3 regions of the Lysinibacillus sp. NPDC096382 genome follow, and region 3 is predicted to be linked to each of the others. Evidence: riboswitches for the same ligand, from Rfam matches in the RefSeq annotation. Region 3 holds a riboswitch; each other region holds the start of a gene.
The links. Region 3 has a riboswitch for lysine ahead of ACIQZA_RS24515 (amino acid permease). Riboswitches for the same ligand answer to the same signal wherever they lie in the genome.

Region 1 (3,288 bases), on a different contig from region 3:
AGCATGATGATTACGGGGCGATGCAAGAAGTAATTCGCCGTCGATACACACGCGTATTAAAAGATGGTCTACCTTTACCGGATTTAGTACTAATAGATGGTGGCAAGGGGCAAATGGAAGTCGCGCGAGAAGTATTAGAGGATGAACTCGGCCTTGTCATTCCAATTGCCGGATTAGCAAAAGATGAAAAGCATAATACGTCACAGCTTCTATTTGGTGATCCAGCTGAAGTAATTGCGTTAAAGCGAACAAGCGATGGATTCTACTTACTACAACGAATACAGGACGAAGTACACCGCTTTGCTATTACCTTCTTACGACAGCAGCATGAGAAACATGCTATACAATCTGTCCTCGATAATATAGAGGGCATTGGTCCGAAGCGAAAACAACAATTACTCAAGCATTTTGGCTCTGTCAAAAAAATTCGCGAGGCAAGTGTGCAAGCATTACAGGAAGCAGGGATGCCTGCTAATCTTGCTAGCATTATTTATGATTATTTTCATCCAGAAGAAAACTCCCACCTCTAAAGGTGGTGGGATGAGTGCAGATGGAATTCCTTTTCAATGGGTGTATAAACACCTACTTAAAATAGAGGAACTCAGTCTAAAAACGCCACGTACTGTGGCAACGACTGAGTGACCAACATCTTGCTGTTGCGCTGCCGCTTCGCTTTCGCGCAAAAAATATCTGCTGCTGCCGCTTCGCTTTCGCGCAAAAAATATCTGCTGGCCCAAAGCCTCCGAACTTAATTACGCCAAGGCAAAATTGATATTCAATAAGATACATTGTCAAAGGATTTGGCGTATGCTAAGGTTGTATATAACATAGCTTTTCAATATAGCAATGTTATATACTTTTTTAGTAGTTTCTATTTATTAAATTGGGAATTTCTTCACTAAGGTTCAAATTAAATACGATCACTATTTAGTGATGATAGAGGTGCAAGGTTCAAGAGTAGTACATACGAGGACGAACAAGTCCGGTGAAAATGTATGAAAGGGGAACTTGCCGAAGTGGAGCATCGTTGTTTCCGATGCTGTGCTGGTTTTACATTTAAGAGATGTAAGACTGTCGATTCTAAACGTTTCGGAGAGCTATCACACATGCGCAAGTTACTTTATTGTACATGTTATAGGCAGCTTTCACGTTATGTGAGAGCTGCCTTTTTAGATTTTCTCGAAACAACATTTTTTCAAGGCTGTTAGGCGCTATTTGCTTTTGTAGGGATATTTTTGTGAAAAGCTGCAAAAGTATAGCTACTTTATAACCAGCGAAATGATTGAATACGAAGGAGAATGATAAAGATGGCGAGAGTTGTGATGAAATTTGGTGGTGCTGCATTCGCATCAACAGAGCACATTCAAAATGTTGCGAAAAAGGCGATTGCAGAAAAGGAAAGAGGTTTTGATGTTGTCGTTGTCACTACAGCTATGAGGGGTATGGCTAAAGAATTAGCAAAGATGGCTCGTGATTTATCAGACAATGCATCTAAGCGTGAACTAGACGCACTATTTTCAACAAGCTCACAACTTACAAGTACATTAGTGGCAATTGCTATACAGGAGAAAGGATATGATGCCGTGTCATTAACGGGCTGGCAGGCAGGCATTGAAACCGATGCTATGTATAGTAATGCCCGTATTGATGAGATAGATGCTAGACGAATAGAAGAGCATTTTGTACAGGGAAAAATCGTTATCGTTGCTGGGGAACAAGGTATCGATAATTCACGAAATATTACGACGTTAGGTAAAGGTGGCGCGGAAACGTCGGCTATAGCAATTGCAGCAAAATTGAATGCGGAGCGAGTAGATATTTACACGAATGTGGATGGCGTCTATACAGCTGATCCAAGTCATGTTGCTGGGGCACAAAAACTAAAAGAAATTTCCTATGATGAAATGCTAGAGCTATCAAACTTAGGGTCACAAGTTTTACACCCGCGAGCTGTAGAGTTAGCAAAGAAGTTTCAAATCCCAGTTATCATTCGCTCGAGCGAAATAGATACAGTAGGTACTTTATTGAAGGAGGAAGTTGAAATGGAAAAAAATTTAATTGTACGTGGTGTTGCCTACGAGTCAGACGTTATTCGCTTAACAGTTGGTTATGATGCTTATTCTAATGCTTCTTTAGCAAATATGTTCACAATCCTTGCAGAAAATCGCATAAACGTCGATATAATCGTACAAGCAATAATTGATGATTTAAAGCCGACGGTATCATTTACTATTTTAAAAGAGGAGTTCGCTGAAGCATTACGTGTTCTAGAAGATAGTAAATTATCACTAGGGTTTAGTTTTGCTGATTTTGAAATTGGCTTAGCAAAGGTTTCTATTATTGGCTCGGGGATGGTATCTAATCCAGGGGTGGCTGCAAGGATGTTTGATCGTCTACGTCGTGAAAATATCCCTGTAAAAATGGTAAGTACTTCTGAAATAAAAGTGTCAGTTGTTGTACCTCAGGACGAAATGATTCGTGCAGCAAATGCATTACATGATGAATTTAATTTATTTCAGGAAGTGTCTTTTGTACCGAAAGCGTAGCGACAGGTATAGAAGTCTCTCAGGTGAGATGAATGCGGTTTTAAGTCACTTTTTAGCGGGGCGTGGATAGAGCAGCCAAAACGACGGGTAGAAATAAGAAAGTGACAGAATGCAAGGGATAATTGAACAAGCGCTTTACATATAATATTGAAAAGGATGTGCCAGTAAAAGGCACATCTTTTTTGTTCACATCAATTTAATATTTTATCCAATTCTATTGTTATATAATAAAATGTGACATGTTTTACCAAGGGGAAGGTGGAAGTTTGTATGGGGTTATTCGGTTTATTTCAAAAGCCAATGGATGAAAGTGTTGAGATGCACAACGATTTAGAAATACAAATATTAAAAAAGCGAATTCTGGAATTGGAACTTGAGCAGGAAAGCATTGATGTGAAAAATGCGATTTTAGATTTTGTACTAGCGCATATGGAGTTAATTAATTTTCAAACGGCTTTAAAGGTTCAAAATGTCTCTAAGAGTGTAGGGGATATTTCAGCAATGAGTGAAGAAATGTCGTCAAATACAGAGGAGATGCTTGCGGTTGAGCAAAATGTTAATGCAAACATTCAAGAAATAAAACAGCATTCATTACTACTTGTAGAAGAAATGGAATCATCCATTTCAAAAGGTGAAATGGTTCAGGAGTTGTTGGCCAAAGGAGCTCATTCAACAGAGCAGCTGAAGAATGAAATGACCAAAATAGATGATATTGGTAAGGGTGTAACCGGGATTGCCGATC
Region 2 (3,288 bases), on a different contig from region 3:
TTAAGCTATAGAACTTTACACCTTTTTTACGATCCTTTATGGTATGCATAATTCCGATGAAAAATCCGATAAGTGCACCAATAATTGTACTACTAATAGAAATAAGTAATGTATAATACGTACCTCGTAAAAACATTTGCCAGTTGTTCTCAACAATAGAAATAATCCATTCAAAACTCATGATGTTCCTCCTAACTACGTCGTGTTGCTTGTTCGTTACAGTATCGTGTCTTTTCTGGAGCCTTTGTTTCTTTTATTTTATGAAACATTTAGCAAAGACATTATTATTATTTTGAGAGATTCTTATTGTATAAATTGTAATATATGGCACGGACTAATAGATAGCCCGTGCCATCATGTTATTGGGCTGCTGGTTGTTGGTGAATGGCTTCTTCCATAATTTTTTGGCGATCAGCTTCAGAAATACCTTTTAAGACTTCATTTATTTTTTCAAGATCTGCATCGCCTTTACGTAAACCAACTGCAATGGATGTATTTGAAATATCTGTATCGAAGCCCTTTTCAAACTTCACATACGTGAACTTATCATTTGCAGCAGCAGCAGAAATACCTTCTGGACGTTCTGCTACATAGCCGTCAATTTTTCCAGCTTCTAATGCAACACGCATCGCCGGGAAATTATCCATTGCAGTTTGTTTTTTTACATCTTTGATTTGATCGATGACATTGTAGTTCGATGTATTTAATTGTGATGTAATTTTAGCACCAGAAAAATCTTGGATAGAAGTTGCTTTTTCATATTTACTGCCTTTTTTTATGACCATAACAAAATCAGATGTATAGTAGTTTTCAGTGAAATCAACTGTTTGCTTACGCTCTTTAGTAGGTGACATACCAGCAATGATTGCATCAATTTTATTGGATTGTAACGCTGGTACTAAGCCATCCCATTCCAATTTAACGATAACTAATTCTTTTCCTAAGCCCTCAGCGATTTTTTTCGCCATTTGCACATCATAACCACCGGCATATTCTGCATTATCCGCAATTTTCACTGCACCATTTGCATCATCCTGCTGTGTCCAGTTAAACGGAGCATAACCTGCTTCCATCCCAACACGAAATTGGCCACCGCCTTCTTCCGTATTCGTCTTGTTGCCGTCATTACTAGATGACGTCGTAGCCTTTTTGTCACCAGCACCACAAGCTGCTAGCAAAATTACAGTCATGACAGTCAACATTAATACTAACAATTGTCTTTTCATGTAACATTCCCCTTTTCTGTAAAAAAATAAGACAACTGTACCAAAAAAGACCTAAGTACTGAACTTAGGTCTTACTTTTTTTAACAGTTGCCCAAATCCTCACTATAATTCCATCATTTCGAGATAGCACAACCTAGTAAACCTGGAAAATAATTTACTAGGACAGTCCTGCACTTATTCACTGCAGACCCAGTATAAAAGTACGAGCTCCTTTTATACTTCGGCGATAGTTCCTTCTCCATTGCGTCTTCGCTTGCTTGAACTCAACAATGAACTAATAAATACCGCGCCTCTACCTCACAATAATTAAAAGTGAGGTTTGTATATTTAATTGATATTAAGATACTACTATAAAGTTAATAAGTTCGTCAAGATAATTTTATTACTTTTCTGACTAATTACAATATTAGGGTTTTTCATTCCTTTAAATGCCTTTTACTCCTTTGAAAAGGGTGAAAATCATTAAGACTGCCGCTTTGCCGAAAGAGTCTCCGTCGCTATCAATGCTATCCGTCACCTTGGTTCTTCTATCCGTCGATTCAGCTCTGCTATCCATCGCTTCCTCAAAAAAGAAAAAAACCCTGCAAACATTGTTCGCAGGGCTTTATAAACTCAGGAATTAAGAATTTAATAATAAATCTTCTGGGTTTTCAAGTAGTTCTTTAACAGTTTTAAGGAAGCCTACAGAATCTTTACCATCGATAATACGGTGGTCATAAGAAAGTGCTAAGTACATCATTGGGCGAATTTCTACTTCACCATTCACTTCAACTGGACGTTTTTTGATAGTATGCATACCAAGGATACCAGCTTGTGTACCATTCATGATAGGTGTAGACATTAATGAACCGAATACGCCTCCATTTGTAATTGTGAATGAGCCACCTTGAAGATCTGCTAAACCTAATTTCTTGTCGCGTGCTTTTTTCGCTAGGTCTGCAATTGAATCTTCAATTTCAGCAAAGTTTTTGCGGTCAGCGTCACGTACAACTGGTACTACTAAACCTTCTTCTGTTGATACAGCTACACCGATATCAAAGAAGTTGTTTAAGTGAATTTCATCACCAAAGATTTGTGCGTTAACATATGGGTATTTTTTAAGTGCTGCAACTACAGCTTTTGTGAAGAATGACATGAAACCAAGTTTAGAGCCAGTTGACTCGAAGAATTGGTCTTTTTTACGAGAACGTAAAGCCATAACGTTTGTCATATCTACTTCGTTGAATGTAGTTAACATTGCTGTAGATTGTTTTACTTCAAGTAAGCGTTTTGCAATTGTTTGGCGACGACGGCTCATTTTTTCAATTGTTACACGTGACTCATCTACAGCTGCAACTGCTTTAGGTGCTGCTGGAGCTGCTTGTGGTGCTGCTACTGGAGCTGTACCATGAGCTGCTACGTCTTGTACACGTACACGGCCTTGTGGATCTACTGGAGATACAGCAGCAAGGTCAATACCTTTTTCGCGAGCTAGTTTACGAGCTGCAGGAGATGCGATTACACGCTCACCAGTAGTTTCTTCTACAACTGGAGCTGCTGCAACAGGAGCAGGTGCCGCTTGTGGCGCTGTTGGAGCTGGAGCTGCTGCAACTAGTGCCGCTGGAGCAGGTGCTGCACCTTCGCCAGCTTCTACTACTGCGATGACTTGACCAACAAGTACCGTATCGCCTTCTTCAGCTAAAATTTGAGTTAAAACTCCCGCTTCTTCAGAAATGATTTCAGCGTTTACTTTGTCTGTTTCAAGTTCAACGATGAATTCACCTTTTTCAACGCGATCGCCCACTTTTTTTACCCATTGTGCGATACTACCTTCTGTAATCGATTCTGCTAATTCAGGGACTTTAATTTCAGCCACTTTCATTTCCTCCTTTAATTAACGTGCATTATGCACATAAAAGGGCTACTGCCTTAGCAAGTAGCCCGGCTCTCAAAAATTAATATGTTATTATTATTTAACCTTTACAGGCTCAGCAACTGCTTCTTCTACAAGTGCGGCTTGAGCTGCTTTATGAGAATCTGCATCACCTTCAGAAGTCGAGCTCATTGCAGGACGGCCTACATA
Region 3 (3,288 bases):
GAATTACGGGTTTTTTTCTATAATATTTTGTATTATCGGGTTGTTATTGTTTTATGCTAGTTCATTAAGTGCAAATGGCATTTTCGGGATTTACTTTTATTTAGGTGCTCTACTTTGGGTAATGTGTATATATTTTGGGATATCTGGAATTCCAACAAAACAAACAGGTATTTCTAAATATTTAGGATTACTCATCATTTTACTTGTTCTTGTCATCTACGGATCGATGATTGCAATTATGGGGATAAGAGGTTTTGGCGCTTAAAGATTAATCGTTCACTTGGTGTATTTTGATTGTACGTCTAGAATTACAAATTTATTATTTAACTAAAAAAATTGCCCTGCAAGTCATTTTCTATGACTCACAGGACAGTTTTATTTTTTATTGTTCGACTTTTAAATCACAATGCTCTAATGGAAGCATTTTTGTTTTATGCTTAATTTTATAGCCCAACCATAACAGTAAAAACAGTGGAATACCGATATATGAGACAAGGACTCCGTACCAATCTATTGTTTCACCCATAAAGGCACTGTAGTTTTGTCCAATAACAACAATCATACAAACCGTAAAGGCAAATAGCGGGCCGAATGGGAATAGCCTTGCTTTATACGGCAATAATTTCGGATCTAAGCCTTGTACCTCGAATGCTCGACGGAAACGGTAATGGCTAAATGCAATACCTAACCAGGCAATGAAGCCAGACATCCCTGAAGCATTTAGAAGCCACATATAGACTACACCATCACCAAAGAATGAAGCTAAAAATGCTAGGCAGCCTATAGCTAAAGTCGCCAGTAATGCGTAAATCGGGATACCTCGACGGCTTAGTTTAGTGAAAATTTTCGGTGCATGTCCATCTACCGCTAATTGCCAAAGCATACGTGACGATGCGTAAAGCCCTGAATTCCCTGCTGACAGCATTGCCGTTAGAATGATTGCATTCATCAATGATGCAGCAAAGGCAATTCCTAAACGATCGAACACCAGTGTAAATGGTGAAACAGCAATATCTTCTGATAATAAACGTGCGTCTGTAAAGGGAATCAGCATCCCAATTGCAGCAATCGCTAAAATATAAAATAAAAGAATTCGCCAGAAAACAGACTTAACGGCTTTCGGAATATTTTTACCAGGGTCATCCGTTTCACCTGCTGTTATTCCAAGTAACTCTGTCCCTTGGAACGAGAATCCAGCAGCTAAGAAAATACCAAATGTAGCAAGGAGACCTCCGTGGAATGGTCCATCACTAATGAAGAAATTCGTAAAGCCTACAGGAGCTTGTCCTCCTAAAATACCAAAAATCATAAAAAAACTGATGATAATAAAAATGATTACTGTTACAACTTTTATCATTGCAAACCAATATTCACTCTCACCATAGCTTTTTACCGATAATAGATTGAACGTTAAAACTACAGCAATAAATAAAACAGTCCAAAGTGCTGATGAGCTATCTGGGAACCAATATTTCATAATTAATGAGACTGCAGAAATTTCCGCTGCAATTGTAATTGCCCAGTTGTACCAGTAGTTCCAACCAAGTGCAAAACCTAAAGCTGGATCTACAAATTTTGTAGCATACGTACTAAAAGAGCCTGATGATGGCATATAAGCTGCCATTTCTCCTAAGCTCGTCATTAGAAAATACACCATGATACCGATTAATGCATAAGCGAGTAGTGCACCACCAGGGCCTGCTTGCGCAATGGCACCACCACTAGCTAAAAACAGTCCTGTACCGATTGTACCGCCTAATGAAATCATTGTAATATGACGGCTTTTTAATTCTTTTTTCAGCTTCGGTGCTTTATGACCGAGCTGATTGACTTTTATTTCACTCACGATATAGCTTCCTTCCTTTTTTAAGAGGCGAAAAAAATGCCATCACATGAACGTTGCTGTGATGGCTAAGTAAATCCTCTGTTCCTTCAAAATGATAGCTCAACACGTTGTTCAAACGTGACAGTTCTGTTCCTTTCGGAGACAGCCCCAGCATAAGGTTTTCAAGTCCCCTCACACTTCGGCAGTATTTCCTTTCAGCTAATTTCTCTAATGCTTGTCATTTCCATTAACATACTCTTAAATACCGCGACCTCTACCTCAATACAAACATGAGGCATTAAATATTAAATTTATGATGGATATTATTTTAACATACGACCTATGGCATTTCAATATATCGATTAATATTCTATATTTTACGAATTTTCCACTATTTTTATTTGTATGATAAAGTGGTATAGTGATTCAATCAAATTGTTCTACCCAGGGGGGATTTATTTGACTACTCATGAACATACCGATACTTATCCTAGCAGAAAAATTAACTGGAAAGGCACAACCTTATTACTCGTTATCGGAGTAATTTGTATTGCCTCGACATTACGGATGCCGCTAACAGTTGTTGGACCAATTATTTCCTTTATTCGTGAAGACCTCGGCATATCCAATATACTAGCAGGCTTTCTAACAACGATCCCATTGCTAGCATTTGCAATCATTTCACCATTCGCTCCAGTTGTCGCACGTAAAGTTGGATTAGAATTAACATTATTTTTATCAACTGTTCTTTTAGGGGGAGGGATTGTACTACGCTCCCTTGGCACAACTAGTTTACTCGTATTTGGTACGATGCTAATTGGTATAGCCATTTCATTCGGTAATGTACTAATTCCAGGATTACTTAAATTGAAATTTCCCTATCACGTAGGTTTACTTATGGCATTTTTCACAATGTCGATGAATTTGACGGCTGGACTCGGTGCTGGCATTAGCTATCCTGTTGCCAATTCATCACTTGGTTGGCAAGGTGCACTGGCAATCTCACTTGTTCTTGTGGTGTTAACCATTGTAATTTGGATTCCACAGTTGAAATTTAATAAGCCTGAACCGACTGTTAAGACTACGAAAGAACGTACAGCATTATGGAAATCACCTGTTTCTTGGGCAGTGGCGGGAGCTATGGGATTTCAGTCATTATTATTCTACACAACTGCCGCTTGGATTCCTGAAATATATATATCACAAGGCTTAGCTGCAGATCGTGCAGGCTGGATGTTTTCCATCATGCAATTTTCACAAGTTCCAATGGCTTTAGCTGTGCCTATTTTCGCTAGTAAAATGACATCTCAACGTCCTCTCGTATTAATGTTTACGGTATTTTACTTAGTTGGCTTTATCGGAGTAGTGATGGAATGGACAAGCCTCGCTGTACTGTGGATGGTGCTACTAGGCTTAGCAGGGGGAGCTTCATTCTCATTAGCGATGATGTTCTTTACACTACG

Region 1: another riboswitch for lysine. It lies ahead of ACIQZA_RS08300 (aspartate kinase); the one in region 3 lies ahead of ACIQZA_RS24515 (amino acid permease).
Region 2: another riboswitch for lysine. It lies ahead of ACIQZA_RS05580 (transporter substrate-binding domain-containing protein); the one in region 3 lies ahead of ACIQZA_RS24515 (amino acid permease).

What each region holds. Positions count from the first base shown of each region.
Region 1 covers NZ_JBIWFC010000004.1:76,775-80,062, reverse strand. The annotation lists gene uvrC (excinuclease ABC subunit UvrC) at 1-530, shown strand, start outside; lysine riboswitch at 930-1,108, shown strand; gene ACIQZA_RS08300 (aspartate kinase) at 1,308-2,546, shown strand; gene ACIQZA_RS08295 (methyl-accepting chemotaxis protein) at 2,817-3,288, shown strand, end outside.
Region 2 covers NZ_JBIWFC010000002.1:367,207-370,494, forward strand. The annotation lists gene ACIQZA_RS05575 (amino acid ABC transporter permease) at 1-181, opposite strand, end outside; gene ACIQZA_RS05580 (transporter substrate-binding domain-containing protein) at 360-1,226, opposite strand; lysine riboswitch at 1,343-1,529, opposite strand; gene odhB (2-oxoglutarate dehydrogenase complex dihydrolipoyllysine-residue succinyltransferase) at 1,846-3,081, opposite strand; gene ACIQZA_RS05590 (2-oxoglutarate dehydrogenase E1 component) at 3,175-3,288, opposite strand, start outside.
Region 3 covers NZ_JBIWFC010000030.1:3,596-6,883, reverse strand. The annotation lists gene ACIQZA_RS24520 (hypothetical protein) at 47-265, shown strand; gene ACIQZA_RS24515 (amino acid permease) at 383-1,846, opposite strand; lysine riboswitch at 1,934-2,110, opposite strand; gene ACIQZA_RS24510 (CynX/NimT family MFS transporter) at 2,285-3,288, shown strand, end outside.